Regions from separate parts of the Laedolimicola sp. genome, predicted to be linked through region 2. Evidence: riboswitches for the same ligand, from Rfam matches in the RefSeq annotation. Region 2 holds a riboswitch; the other holds the start of a gene.
What was found. A riboswitch is a leader RNA that binds a small molecule or an ion and turns the genes downstream of it on or off. The one in region 2 is predicted to bind cobalamin.

Region 1: it holds a riboswitch for cobalamin, as region 2 does, so the genes downstream of both, ACTRC3_RS03365 (tRNA threonylcarbamoyladenosine dehydratase) here and nikB (nickel ABC transporter permease) in region 2, are expected to answer to the same signal.

The regions. Positions count from the first base shown of each region.
Region 1 is NZ_JBOKYU010000007.1:26,491-34,126, forward strand. It holds gene ACTRC3_RS03350 (LysR substrate-binding domain-containing protein) at 1-444, opposite strand, end outside; gene ACTRC3_RS03355 (FAD-dependent oxidoreductase) at 574-2,205, shown strand; gene ACTRC3_RS03360 (4Fe-4S binding protein) at 2,219-3,172, shown strand; cobalamin riboswitch at 3,231-3,358, shown strand; gene ACTRC3_RS03365 (tRNA threonylcarbamoyladenosine dehydratase) at 3,489-4,289, shown strand; gene cobI (precorrin-2 C(20)-methyltransferase) at 4,290-4,991, shown strand; gene cobM (precorrin-4 C(11)-methyltransferase) at 4,996-5,751, shown strand; gene hemA (glutamyl-tRNA reductase) at 5,751-6,953, shown strand; gene cobJ (precorrin-3B C(17)-methyltransferase) at 7,019-7,636, shown strand, end outside.
Region 2 is NZ_JBOKYU010000056.1:1,835-9,470, reverse strand. It holds gene ACTRC3_RS10580 (ABC transporter ATP-binding protein) at 1-257, opposite strand, end outside; gene ACTRC3_RS10575 (ABC transporter substrate-binding protein) at 291-1,877, opposite strand; gene nikC (nickel transporter permease) at 1,874-2,713, opposite strand; gene nikB (nickel ABC transporter permease) at 2,710-3,654, opposite strand; cobalamin riboswitch at 3,749-3,967, opposite strand; gene ACTRC3_RS10560 (threonine/serine exporter family protein) at 4,149-4,898, shown strand; gene ACTRC3_RS10555 (threonine/serine exporter family protein) at 4,908-5,351, shown strand; gene ACTRC3_RS10550 (class I SAM-dependent methyltransferase) at 5,335-6,213, shown strand; gene ACTRC3_RS10545 (prolyl-tRNA synthetase associated domain-containing protein) at 6,360-6,914, shown strand; gene ACTRC3_RS10540 (DnaJ domain-containing protein) at 7,073-7,636, opposite strand, start outside.

The DNA.
Region 1 (7,636 bases), on a different contig from region 2:
AATTTCACCCTCTACAATCGCGGCGTCCAGCTGGGATCTCAAAAGCTTTTGTTCAATTTCGGCAGTATTGCTCACAAAGGAATATACTTCCAGACCCGGCAGCTTCCTTTCCAACTCCAGAATCACGGAGGGAGTCAGACAGGTACCGACGGTGAGGGTGCTGCCAAGCTTCAGCGTAGCGGTCTGCCCCTGATTCATCATCAACTGATCCAGCTCTGAAAACCGGGAAATCAGCTCCGGAGCCTGGGACAGCAGAAGCTTTCCCTGTTCTGTCAGGTAAAGCTTTTTCCCGAGCCGTTCAAACAACAGACAATGGTAATGTTTTTCCAGTTCCCGGATGGCCTGGCTGACGGTGGGCTGGGTCAGATACAGATGCTCTGCAGCTGCACACATGGTGCCGTATTCGGCGACGGCGGTAAAAATCGAAAGATGGCGAATGGTCATGTAAAATCCCCTTTTCTGTCAGATGTATAGATAAAACCTATTGATTTAATAAAATAATATCATTTTTCAAATTGATAAGCAAGTGCTATAGTAAGAGTAACGAAAATGTATCAGAAAAGGGGAAGAAAAATGAAGGTCATTGTAGTGGGCGGTGTAGCAGCCGGAACCAAGGCTGCAGCCAAGCTGAAGCGGGAAGATCGAAATGCGGACATCCGGATCCTGACAAAGGGAAAGGATATTTCCTATGCGGGCTGCGGTCTTCCGTATTATGTGAGCGGCGTGATCCGGGAAAAAAAGGATTTGCTGGTGCATACGCCGGAATCTTATGAAAAAGTAACCGGAGTGCCGGTGGAAATCCGGACTGAAGTGACAAAAGTAGACCGAAAAGGGAAAACTGTGGAGGCTGTGAATCTGGATACGGGAGCAGTCGAAGCCTATGCGTATGATAAGCTGGTGATTGCCACGGGCGCGCGTCCCTTCGAGCCGGATTGCCCGGGCACGCAGCTGAAAAATGTATTTTATATGAGAACGCCGGAGGACGCAGATATGCTTCGGCAGACTGTGGAGGCTGGAGAGATCCGTCGGGCAGTGATCGTGGGCGGTGGATTTATCGGACTGGAAATCGCGGAAAATCTGGCGGCGAAGGATGTGAAGGTATCTGTCATTGATTTCGCGCCCCATATTCTGCCGGGCTTCCTGGATCCGGAGATTGCGGATTATGTGGAAAATAAGCTGGCGGACGCGGGCGTCATGTGTTTTACCGGAACGGGCCTGGAAGAAATTCTCGGGGAGGAGAAGGTAGAAAAGGTAAAAACCTCCCGCCGTGCCATGAAGGCGGACGCCTGCATCCTGGCTATGGGAATCCGTCCCAATACGGAATTTTTGCAGGACGCCGGTCTGGAAATGTTCAAAGGAGCTCTGTTGACAAATCAGGCGTTGCAGACAAATGATCCGGATATCTACGCGGTCGGCGACTGCGCTATGGTAACGAACCGGATTACCGGAAAGCCCCAGTGGTCGCCCATGGGTTCCACAGCGAATATAGCGGGCCGCGCGGCGGCGCAGCACCTTGCCGGGAAAACAGTGCAGTATCCGGGCGTGCTGGGAACCGGCGTGGCGAAGCTGGCCGGCTTCTGCATGGGAAGAACCGGATTACTGGAGCAGGCGGCGCGGGAAGCAGGCTATGACGCAGAGAGTGTGATTTGTGTGGTGGACGATAAGGCACATTACTATCCGGGCGCAGCTTTATTTGTCATAAAGCTGATTGCAGATCGGGAAAGCCACAGGCTGCTTGGTATGCAGACTGTGGGAACGGGAGCGGTGGATAAGCTGACGGATATAGCGGTGACTGCGATTTCCATGAAAGCGACCCTGGAGGATCTGCAGTACATGGATTTTGCGTACGCGCCGCCCTTCTCCACTGCGATTCATCCGCTGCAGCATGCAGTGAATATTCTGCTGAATAAGCTGAACGGGGAGCTGGACAGCATGACGGCCGCAGAGTATGCGGAAGAAGGAGAAAATTATCGGATCGTGGATGCGGGTATTACACCGTCGCTGCACGGGTATCCCTATGTGGATCTGAACAGCCTGGACGGTCCGGCAGACGGGCTTGGCAGGAACGAAAAACTGCTTTTGGTATGTTCCAAGGGAAAACGGGCTTATCTGGTGCAGAACCGTCTGAAGGCTTACGGATATACGGATACAAAGGTACTGGAGGGCGGCATGACCTTCCATACAGAATTAACAGAGGAAGAATAAAAGGAGGCACACAATGGCTACATTAACAATCAGCAAGGAAGATGAAAAGCGCGTAAAGGCAATGGGATTTCTGAGCAATAAGGGAACCGATAATTTCTCGGCAAGAATCATTACCGTCAATGGAAAGATAACGGCTGCGCAGCAGAGATGCATTGCGGAAGCGGCGGAAAAATTCGGAAACGGAGTGATAACCTTTACCACCCGTCTGACGGTGGAGGTACAGGGCGTTCCCTACGACAAAATCGAAGAATTCAAGGAATATATTGCCAGAGAAGGACTAATTACAGGTGGAACCGGTTCTGTGGTACGCCCGGTTGTAGCCTGTAAGGGAACCACCTGCCAGTATGGACTTTTGGATTCCTTCGCCATTTCCGAGGAAATCCATCACCGTTTTTATGAGGGGTATCACACGGTAAAGCTGCCGCACAAATTTAAGATTGCGGTAGGCGGCTGCCCCAACAATTGTGTAAAACCGGATTTAAATGATTTGGGAATCATCGGTCAGAGAATCCCCGAATTTGACGAGGATAGCTGCAACGGATGTAAGAAGTGCAGCGTAGAGGCAGCCTGTCCCATCGGCGCGGCAAAGGTGAAGGACGGCGTTCTGGAGATTAACAAAGAAATCTGTAACAATTGCGGCCGCTGTGTGGGTCAATGCCGTTTCGACGCCATCGAAGACGGTCAGTACGGATTTAAGATTTACATCGGCGGCCGCTGGGGCAAAAAAATCAATCACGGAAAAGCGCTGCGTAAGGTGTTCACCAGTAAGGAAGAAGCCTTAAACGTGATTGAAAAGGCGATTCTCCTGTATCGGGAGCAGGGCATTACCGGCGAACGTTTCGCTGCGACCATCGAACGTCTCGGCTTCGATAACGTGGAGCAGCAGCTTCTGTCTGATGAAATTCTGGAGAGAAAGCAGGAGATTCTGGATGCGCAGCTTCATCTGACAGGAGGAGCAACCTGTTAAAAGGGAAACCCTATAGGGTATATTTTGTTGACGAAAGCCCGTCTGTATGCTACACTGACTAAGGTATAACGCAGAGAGTATGCATGATGCATAAAGCAGGGGAATCAGGTGGAAGGCCTGAGCGATCCGGTCACTGTAAGCAGCGTGTCTGCAAGCCAGGCTACCTGCTCTTTGCGGGAAATGGACAGGCTTCCGTGGAAAGCGGTTCCGGATATAGTTGGCGGCCGATGGGATGAAATCCGCTGCTGATCATAGGGAGAGATCTGTCATAAAATACAGATCTCTTTTTGTTTTGCAAGCGCATGAGGAGAAAATTATGTTAAATCAGTTTTCAAGAACAGAACTTTTACTGGGAAAAGAAGCCATGGAGATTCTGGAGCATTCCAGGGTGGCAGTCTTCGGCATCGGCGGCGTGGGCGGCTATGTGGTGGAGGCCCTGGCGAGAAGCGGCGTGGGAGCCTTTGATCTCATCGACGACGATAAGGTGTGCCTGACGAACCTGAACCGCCAGATTATTGCCACCCGGAAGACGGTGGGTAAGTACAAGGCCGAGGTCATGAAGGAGCGTATCCTGGAGATCAATCCGAAGGCGGAGGTCAATACACATCTCTGCTTCTTCCTGCCGGAAAATAAGGATGAATTTGATTTCAGCCGGTACACCTATGTGGTGGACGCCATCGATACAGTCACCGCGAAGATTTCTCTGGTGGAGGAATGTGAGAAGGCAGGCGTGCCTCTGATCAGCAGCATGGGAGCGGGCAATAAGCTGAATCCCTTCCTGTTCGAGGTGGCGGATATCTATAAGACCAGCGTATGTCCGCTGGCGAGAGTCATGCGGCGCGAATTGAAAAAACGCGGCATCAAAAAGCTGAAGGTGGTCTACTCCAAGGAGAAGGCGGTGCGTCCCATCGAGGACATGTCCATCAGCTGCAGAACCAACTGTATCTGCCCGCCGGGAGCCAAGCATAAATGTACTGAACGCCGTGACATTCCGGGTTCGACCGCATTTGTACCGTCCGTAGCGGGACTTCTGATCGCAAGTGAAATCGTAAAGGATCTGACCGAGGACGCCATGAACCGCGCCCGGGCAGCCCAGGAGCAGGAGGAGAATAAATAGATGAAGGGTAAATTATACGGCATCGGCGTGGGTCCGGGTGATCCGGAGCTGTTGACGCTGAAAGCAAAACGGATTCTCGATGAAGCGGATATCATCGCCGTTCCGGTAAAAGAAGCCGGAGAAGAGAGTACGGCGCTGGAAATCATCCGCCCGGTGGTGGAACTGGAGCATAAGCACCTCCTGGAAGTCATTTTCCGGATGGCAAAGGATAAGGAGGAGCGGAAGAAGTGCAGAGCAGCGGCCTGCGAGCAGCTGACCGCAGAGCTTTCCCGGGGAAAGAATATCGCTATGATTACCCTGGGCGACGTCTCGGTATACAGCACTTACATGTATGTGAACCAGTATGTGGCAGAGCATGGCTTTGAAACGGAGATTATCCCGGGTATTCCATCCTTCTGCAGCGGAGCGGCTGCGGCCCGGTTACCGCTGATGGAGGGAAATGAGTCCCTGGTGATCGTGCCCTCCGTCCGTGCGGAGCAGCAGGTGGAGGAGGCCATCGCCCACTATGACAACGTGGTCATCATGAAGGCAGGTGGCAGCATTGGCCGCATCCTGGAGCTGATGAAAAAGTATGACCGCGCGGAAAGCTGCGCTACGGTCATCAGCTGCGTGGGTATGAAGGACGAATATATCGGATCCCTGGATCCGGAGAGAACATACAGTTACTTTACAACCGTCATCATTAAGAGAGAGAAGAGGTAAAACAATGGTATCATTTATCGGAGCAGGCCCGGGAGATCCGGAGCTTCTGACAATTAAGGGAAAGAAACTGATCGACAGCGCGGATATTATCATTTACGCAGGTTCTCTGGTAAACCCCAAGGTGCTGGCGGACGCCAAGGAGGGCGCGCAGATCTATAACAGCGCCACCATGACCCTGGAAGAGGTTCTGGCTGTCATGAAGGACGGCGAAGCCAAGGGCCTGAAGGTGGTCCGTGTACATACCGGCGACCCGGCTATCTTCGGCGCGCACCGGGAGCAGATGGACGCTCTCGATCGCATGGGTATCGAGTATGAGGTCATTCCGGGGGTCAGCTCTTTCCTGGCGACTGCGGCAGCCCTGAAGAAGGAATACACGCTGCCGGGTGTGAGCCAGACGGTGATCCTGACCCGCATGGAGGGCAGAACGCCCATGCCGGAGGGGGAAAAGCTTCAGGATCTGGCCAGACATCACGCCACCATGATCATTTTCCTGAGCATCGGTATGATGGAGGAGCTGTCCGCAACCCTTCGGAAAGAATATCGTCCGGATACACCTGTGGCAGTTGTATACAAGGCAAGCTGGCCGGAACAGAAGATTGTAAGAGGAACCCTGTTGGACATTGCAGAGAAGGTAAAGGCAGCAGGCATCACCAAGACTGCGCTGACTGTAGTAGGAGATTTCCTGGGAGATGATTATGAGCTGTCCAGGCTTTATGACAAGACCTTTACCCATGAGTTCCGGAAGGGAGTCGAAGCGTAATGAGCATCCGGCTTATCAGCATCAGCCATAAGACGGCGCCGCTGGAGGTTCGGGAGCTTTTCGCCTTTACCAAAGAGAAGCAGGCGGAGCTTGAGAAAATCCTCATAGACGAGGGCGGCGCGGCAGAGAGCGTCATTATCGCTACCTGCAACCGGACAGAGATTTATACCTATTTTGATAAAAACCAGGATAAGAAGAAAAACGTATTTACCAGGCTGCAGGAGCTGATTCTCCGGGAATCCGGAGCGGCAGCCGTGAAAGAGGACGTATCCGATTATCTGCGCTTCTATCAGGACAGAAAAGCGGTCAATCACCTGTTTTCCGTGACAGCGGGACTGGATTCCATGGTGGTGGGCGAGGATCAGATTCTCGGCCAGGTAAAGCATGCGCATGCGCTGGCACAGGAGGCGGGCAACAGCGGGAAATACCTGAATACCCTGTTCCGCTATGCCGTGACCTGTTCCAAGAAGATTAAGACGGATACGGATTTGTCGAAGACCTCGGTATCTACGGCGACCCTGGCGGTCAAGGCAGCGGAAGAAGCCTTTGGCGGAAGCCTGGCGGGTAAAAATGTTATGGTTATCGGCGGTACCGGTCAGATCGGCGGTATCGTACTGAAGAATCTGTACAGCCTGAAGGGCTTAAATATCTACAGCACCATCCGCAATGTAACGATGACCCACGACGCCCATATCAAGAGCGAATCCAATACCCTGATTGATTATAAGGAGCGCTACGATTACATCAACGCCATGGATGTGATTATCAGCGCTACGGCCAGCCCCCATTATACGCTGACCGGCACGAAGGTGAAGGAGCACATGACGACGGATAAGCCCCGTGTTTTTGTGGATCTGGCGGTTCCGGTGGACATCGAGGAGACCATCGCTGAGTTCCCCCACACCTTCTTTTACAATATGGACGACCTTGAAGAGTTAGCAGAGACTAACAACCGGGCCAAGAAGGAAGCAGTCTGTCAGGCGGGTGAGATTCTGGAAGAGTTTGAAGAGGATTTCATGCGCTGGATGATTTTCCAGCAGGCGGTACCCCGGATGCAGGAGGTAAAGCACTGGATGGAAGAGGAAGCGGAGAAAAAGGGCTTCGGCAAGGCCATTGACAAGCTGTTTTACCGAATCCGGGAGAATGCGAGCCCGGAGGAGCTGGAGGCCTTTGTGGAGAATCTGCGGGAGCCGGAGAAATAAGCAGATATCAGCGGGATTCCGGAAAAGGAGCCCGACAGAGTTTCAGATAGAAAATGGAGAATACAATGGGAAAATTATACGTGGTGGGCTTCGGCCCCGGCGGTTATGAGCATATGACCGCCAAATGTATCGACGTTATCAACAATGCGGATATTATCACCGGTTATACCACCTATGTGGAGATGTTAAAGGAGTTCTTCCCGGATAAGAATTATCTGGCGACTCCCATGATGCAGGAAGTGAAGCGCTGCCGGATGGCAGTGGAGGAAGCTATGAAGGATCAGACCGTGGCCATGGTCAGCTCCGGAGACAGCGGCATCTACGGCATGGCAGGTATCATTTACCAGGTGGCAGAGGAAATGAATGCGGATATCGAGATCGAGACCGTACCGGGTGTGACGGCAGCCAGCGCGGCGGCTTCTGTGCTGGGTGCGCCGCTGATGCATGATTTCGCAGTGATCAGCTTAAGCGATCTGATGACGCCGCTGGATCTGATTATGAAGCGGGTGGACTGCGCCGGTCAGGGCGACCTGATCGTCTGCCTGTATAATCCCAAGAGCAAAAAGCGTACCGGCTATGTGGAGCAGGCAGCGGAAATCCTGATGCGCTACCGGCAGCCGGAAACTCCTGTGGGTATCGTGCGTCACGCGGGACGCAAAGAGGAGAGCAAGCAGATTACAACC
Region 2 (7,636 bases):
GATATCCTAGATCCCCGGAGCTTCTGCATTTCCTTTTCGCTGTATTTAGGAAGAGACTTTCCCTCAAACAAAATATCGCCGGATACCAGCTCTCCTTCCTGTGGCAGAAGTCCCAGAATGGAACGTATCGCCGTAGTCTTTCCGCTTCCGCTTTCACCTACCAGGCTGATAATTTCTCCTCTTTTCATATGCAGGGAGAAATCACGCAAAAACGGCTGTCCATGATATGCAACTGTTATGTTCTCTATATCCAGCATGGGAAAGTCCCCTTTTCTATTTATTCTTCTTATTTATGACGCCGGTGTGATATCCTTTGTTACCCAGTAGTAGTCGCACACATAGCTGTGAACGCCTTCTACAGAAGCTGCGGAGCAGAGATTGAAATTATAGGCGCCGCTGCAGATGGTCGCCACGTCCTCCATCAGGATTTCCTGCATCTGTGTAAAAATTTCCGTCCGCTTTTCCGTATCAAATTCGCCGATCAGCTGTTCATACAGCGCGTCGTATTCTTCATTATGATAATTTCCGTAATTAAAGCTTGTATCGGTAATCTTTCCGTACCAGTGCTTCAGGAAGTTCTCCGGATCTCCGGTAGGTGTGGTTACTTCATTGTTGAACATCAGATCAAAGCCCTGGGATACCCGCAGGTCTACTACATTTTCCGGCATGGAAATGGTGCTCTTGATTCCGATTGCTTCCAGCTGGACCCCATACGCTTGCGCAATTACGTCCTGCTGACGGCTGGTTGTCGCTACAATACTGATGTCGATATTTTTGCCGTCCAGTTCGCGGTATCCGTCTCCATCGCCGTCTACGATACCGGCCTCGTCCAGCATAGTCTTAGCTGCCTCCGGATCGTAGCTGTACGGGTTATCCAAATCATAGCCGGGTACCGGCGTATTATTGGTGTAAGTATAGGAGCCGCCTGTGGATACATCGCACACGGTCTGACCGTCAATTGCCGTCATCACCGCTTTTCTCAGGGTATCATTGCCCAGCACTCCGTCAAAATTGATAAACCAGTTGCACACACGGTTTCCACCGGTGACGTCAATCTGATAGGTATCCGCATTCTCCAGAACCGCTCTGTCAGACGCCGCAATGTTGATTCCCATGTCTGCAGAACCGTCCTGCAGGGCCATTGCGCGGGCAGAAGCCTCCCCAAGCTTCATGACATTGACTGTCTCAAAGGGTACTTCACCGTCCCAGTAATTGTCATTTTTTACCAGCTGGATATCATGCTCCGGATCGTTGGATACAAAGCAATAGGGTCCTGTACAAATCGGTCCGTCCGCAGCGATATCGCGATCCGCAGAGCCAGCCACATCGATAATGCCATACCAGGGATACGCAAGGCAGCCCGGCAGGTCTACGGTCGGCTCACTTGTTACAATCGTCACAGTCCAGGCTTCATCGTCTGCGCTGATACTGTCATATGTGAAATAATTCCAGGGGTTTCCATTTCCGCCCTTATTGGGATCTGTCACCTCAAATAATCTCTCCAGGGATTCCTGAACCTTTGTCGCCGTCATCGATTCTCCATTGGAGAAGGTTACATTTTCTTTCAGCTTTATGGTCCAGGTCAGCTGATCGTCCGCTACAGACCAGTCTTCTGCCAGCCACGGCGACACGGTGCCGTCGTCCTCAAAACGGGTCAGGGTTTCCAGCGCGCCCCAGCGCATTACAAACCAGCTGTTCCAGTCATCTGCCGGATCCAGGGTTGCGCTGGTCAACTCTGTCGCCACATTTAGCTGTGTTTTCGCGCTTCCTCCGTCTGACACTGCTTTCTGCTCTGTTCCTGCGCTGCCGCCGCATGCTGTGATACTGCCCGCAAGGCACAGGCTAAGGGCAAGGGCAATCAGTTTTTTTCCGTTCATCTTCTCTTTCTCCTCTTCTTTCTTCGTTTTTCTGTTGCATTTGGATCTATCATATCTCTAATACAGTCACCCCAGAGATTAAAGATGACTACCGTAATAAAGACCGCAAGTCCCGGACAAAACAGCAGCCACGGGCTGCTCAGTATATAGGTTCTTCCCTCGCTCAGCATATATCCCCATTCCGGTGTGGGGGGCTGGATTCCAAAGCCAAGGAAGGACAGGCTTGCCAGCGACAGCATGATGGTGCCGATATCCGTCGCTGCCGTAATGATCATCGTAGGAAGCGCGTTGGGCAGCATATATCTCATCAGGATTCTGCTGTGTCTGGATCCTGAGATTTCCGCCGCGGATATATAAGTCCTGTTCCGTATCTTCAGCACCAGGCTTCTGGATAGTCTGGCATATCTGGTCCAGCTTACCGCCGCGATTGCAATCATGGAATTTTTCAGGCTTGGCCCGAGAATTCCCGCGATTGCCATGGCCAGAATCAGATCCGGGAAGGCGATCATCATATCGCCCACTCTCATGATTACCGCGTCTGCCACTCCGCCGAAATACCCGGCTATGATTCCAAGAAAGGTACCCACAACCAGGATTACCGCCACCAGAATCAGTACGCTGTATACACTGGTGGTCGCCCCGCAGATCACCCGGGAGAACACGTCCCGCCCCAGCGCGTCGGTTCCGAAATAGTGATCTTTTCCGGGCGCCTGGAATGCGTCGCTCAGTGACGCGCTCAACGGATCGTAGGGAACGATTTTGTCCGCCAGGAACGCCACTGCCAGAATAAGGAAAACCAGAATGGAAAGCACCGCAAATCTTGTATTCTTTTTCATCCGTTCTCCCCCTCCCTGGTCCTCGGATCAATGTAATGATAGGATATATCCACCAACAGGTTTACCACCATATAGATCAGGGCTATCCACAATACGAAGCCCTGGATCAACGGATAATCCCGCGCTTTCACCGCTCCCACCGCCAGGATACCCAGTCCCGGATAGGAAAAAATAATCTCCACCACCGAGGTTCCTCCGAGAAGCGATCCAAAGGATAGCCCCAGCATGGTAACCAGCGGGAGCATGGCGTTGGGAAGAACCTGGCGGAACAGTATTTCCCACTGATTCATTCCCCGGGCTCTCGCGCCTGTCACGTAATCCTGGTGCAGCTCCTCCAATACCGCCGTGCGCACCTGTCTGGAATATTTGGAGGCCATGGCAATGGCCAGCGTAATCCCCGGCAGCAGCATCTGTTCCATTCCGACGGAGCTGCTCGCCACCTTTACCAGTCCCAGCTTCAAAGCGAAGACATATAATAAGATCAGGCCAATCAGGAAGCCCGGAAGTGAAATACCCAGGAAAGAAAGAAAGCGAACGATATAATCCGCTATCCCGTCCTGTCTGACCGCTGAAAGAATTCCAAGGGGAACCGAAACAATTAACATCAGCCCCAGGGAAAACAGGGCCAGCCGGAACGTTGCCGGCAGCCTTTTCATCAGCAGCTCCAGTACCGGGGCGCTTTTACTGAAGGAGGTTCCAAAATCTCCGTGAAAAATACCGCCTATCCAGTCCACATATTGCTGTAAAAAGGGTTTGTCCAGTCCCATGGACTGCCTGGCCTGCTCCAGCATTTCCGGACTCGGGGTAATTCCCAGGGAATCATACATAGCTGTGGCCGGATCGCCCGGCGCAAGGTATGTTAATAAAAAGGTCAGAAAGGAAATGCCTATCAGCACTACGCACATCTGGATAAGTCTGGATACGAGCCTGTTCTTTTTCACTGTTTTCCTCCGTTTCAGCAATAAAAAAGCCATGGATACTTTTGCATCCATGACCGATTTTACATGGGAAATAAGCCTTCGCAAATAGATCGTTCGCTAAGGTTGCTGCATAGCAGTTCTCCTGACTCACATATTCAGGGAAGAAGCCCAGCGAACTCTCCTCGCCTTCTCAGGTTTACCCCAATGGCGGACTTTCATCTAAGGATCGTTCTTTATGTATACAGTGGCGGTACCGTCCATGATTTCCACATGATTCTCTATTCTTTATCAGCCGCCGTACGCGACTGACAACACTATGCCCGTTTATTTTACTTGATTCCTCTATATCTGTCAAGATTTTTCCATTTTTTGTCTTCCGGTAATTCAGCCTGTCCTTTCGGAAACAGGAATTATTTCTCTTTCTGTCCATACTTTCCTTGACCCGCTTCTCTTACATAGGTATAATGGGCATAGATTATTCTCAATACAAAATCAGGTATAAGGAAATCAGACAAATGGATTACAAACTTTTGCTCGACACCGCCGTCATGGCGGGGGAGCTGATGCTGGCCAACGGGGCTGAGACTTACCGGGTGGAGGATACCATGCAGCGGATGCTGGAGCTGTCGGGACTGAAGACCGCCGAGGCCTTCGTGATGGTGACCGGATTTCTGGTCACTCTGGACGACCCGTCCATCCAGTCCATGACGGTGACCCGCCGGATTCACAGCCGTGGCACGAACCTGAGTATCATCGACGAAATTAACAGTATTTCCAGAGGACTCTGCGGCGGGGAGCTGGAACTGGAGGAAGCCTTCCGGAAGATTAAAAAGCTGAAAAAGGAACCGCATCCGCCCCAGGCTTTTCTGCTGGCCAACGCAGGCGTGGCCGCGGCCTTTGCACTGACCTACGGCGGAACCTGGCAGGAGGCCTTTGTGGCGGGTGTGGCCGGATTTTTCATGGCCATCTGCCTGTATCTGTGCAGCTGCATGAAGCTGCCCTCCTTCTTCGGAATCCTGCTGAGCGCTGTGGTAATCTCACTGTTCGCAGGCGGACTTCTGAAGTTTCTTCCTATTATAGGGAACCTGGATTCCATCATCATCGCGGCCATTATGCCCCTGGTTCCCGGCGTAGCCATCACCAACGCGGTCTTTGACACCCTGCACGGGGATTATATCTCCGGCTCCGCCCGGATGATGGAGGCCTTTGTGGTCGCCGCCTCTGTAGCTATGGGTATTGTCATCGGACTTCGTTTCATTCAGTAAGGAGGTTTTATGCTGATACAGGTTATCGGCGCGTTTTTTTCCGTTGTGGCCTTTTCTTTTCTGCTGCACGTACCGCGCAAATATATCATCTGGGCCGGTTTCACCGGCGCGGTGGGCTGGTGGATCTATCTGTTTCTCATCGGAATCAATCTGTCTGTGGCCATGTCCACCTTTCTGTCCGGCTGTCTCGTCTCCCTCTGCGGCCAGATTTTCGCAAGGGTCCTGAAGGCTCCGGTCACGATTTTCGTCATCCCGGGCATCTTACCGCTGGTGCCGGGCGCGGGCATGTTCCGCATCGCCCACTCTGTCATCCGTTCCGACGGAATGACTTCCTATTATATTATTCAGACACTGATTGTGGCGGGAATGATCGCCCTGTCCATCATGGTGGTGGACAGTATTTTCCGCTTATTTTTAAAGACCAAAGGAGATTGTCATGTGGATCGCAGATAACTGGACCGATTATGAGATACTGGATACTTCGAAAGGAGAAAAGCTGGAGCGCTGGGGCGATTACCTGCTGGTGCGGCCGGATCCCCAGGTCATCTGGGATACGGAGCGAAAGCTGCCTGGCTGGAAGCGCATGAACGGCCATTACCACCGCAGCAAAAAGGGCGGCGGCGAGTGGGAATTCTTCGACCTGCCGGAGCAATGGACCATCCAGTATCCCCTCTGCCAGGGCAAGAATACCTTAACATTCAATCTGAAGCCCTTCAGCTTCAAGCATACAGGCCTCTTCCCCGAGCAGGCTGCCAACTGGGACTGGTTCGGTGAAAAAATCCGCAATGCCGGACGTCCCGTAAAGGTACTGAATCTCTTCGCCTACACCGGCGGAGCCACACTGGCCGCCGCTGCCTCCGGAGCTTCTGTCACCCATGTGGACGCTTCCAAGGGCATGGTAGGCTGGGCAAAGGAAAACGCCCGTTCTTCCGGACTGGGTGAGGCTCCTATCCGCTGGATTGTGGACGACTGTGTGAAGTTCGTGGAACGTGAAATTCGCCGTGGAAATCATTATGACGGCATCATCATGGACCCTCCCTCTTACGGCAGAGGCCCAAAAGGAGAAATCTGGAAAATTGAAGAGGCCATTCACCCGCTGATCCGTCTCTGCGCCCAGCTTTTGAGCGATGAGCCGCTGTTTTTCCTGGTAAATTCCTATACCACCGGACTGGCCCCGGCGGTGCTGACTTATATGATCGCCACAGAGCTGAAGAAATATAACGGTACTGTCGATTCCCAGGAGGTAGGGCTGCCCGTAACCGCATCCGGACTGGTGCTGCCCTGCGGCGCAAGCGGACGCTGGGAAACTAAATAGCTTTTTACAAAGTCAATGGCGGCTGGAGGTTCCGGCCGCTGTGTTTCTGTCTAAATGCTAAGGTTTCTTTTACATTCCAGATTATGTTTCATGGGATGCCCATTCGAAGCCTCTGTAATATTTAAAATTTCAAAGGAGGAATCATTATGAGTAGCATTTATATTGACCCGCAGGTTTACACCGGCCGTCCCGTCAGCCCGGAGGGCCGTCTGGAAAAGGAAATGGCTGTCTATGACCTGCTGGATGAACTTCAGATTCCCTACACCCGTGTGGATCATGGAGTAGCCATGACCATCGAGGAATGTCAGGGTGTGGATCAGCTTCTCGGTATTGAGATCTGTAAAAATCTGGTGCTTTGCAACGCCCAAAAAACGAAATTCTACCTGCTGCTGATGCCCGGGGATAAGCAGTTCAAGACCAAAGACCTGTCCAAACAGATCGGTTCTTCCCGCCTCTCCTTTGCCCCGGCGGAGTATATGGAGAAACTGCTGAATGTGACGCCGGGATCCGCCACGGTTATGGCCTTGATGAATGACCCGCACAATCAGGTACAGCTCATCATCGATGAGGACGTGGCCGCCCATGAGGAATTTGGCTGCCATCCCTGCATCAATACGTCCAGTCTGCGGATGAAGACGGAGGATATGCTGGAGAAGTTTCTGCCGGCGGTGCATCATGAAGCTATTTTTGTGAAGCTGTAATAAAGCCTCTGGCGTTCCAAGTTTAAAATTTCACCTGCCACGCCGATTCTTTGATTCTATTTATATTTGATTTCAGTTTTCTAAGCATTAAAAAAAGAGAGGCGTTCTTCTATTATTATATGTGGAAAGAACGAATCTCTTTTATTTTCACACTCTGCTTAGCATCTGCAGAACATACAGAACAGCTGCGCCAGACAGAAGCTCCTGCACAGCTTATCCATGCCTTCCGCCTGCCGCTGATAGGACTGACTGTTCTGGCTATATACATTTTCCGCATAACGGAAGCTCTGGAGTGTCCGCTGATAAAGCGGGTTATTCGGCTCTAACTGCAATGCTTTCTGAATCTGTGCCACCGCCAGCATCTGATTATTCAGACCATAGTTGGCCAGGGAGCTTAAATAGTACCATCGGGCGTTCCGCTCAGCGCCGGGCATACCGTTCAGCACCGAATCCGCGAACTGGTATTTTCCCATATTGATGAAGTCTATGGCCTGACGCATGGTTTCGCTGTCGGTGCAGACCTGCCGGGGGCGCTCCGGTCCCATGCGCATCCCCCAGAAACCGAAGAAATCCTCGAAGCTTCCGAAACCGCCGTAAGGGCCGCTGCCATAAGTGCCATTTCCACTATTTCCATACGGACCGCTGCCAAAGGGACCGTTTCCAAAAGGATTCTGCCCGTAACTGCCTGCTCCGCCATAGCTGCTCTGCCCATAGCCGCCATA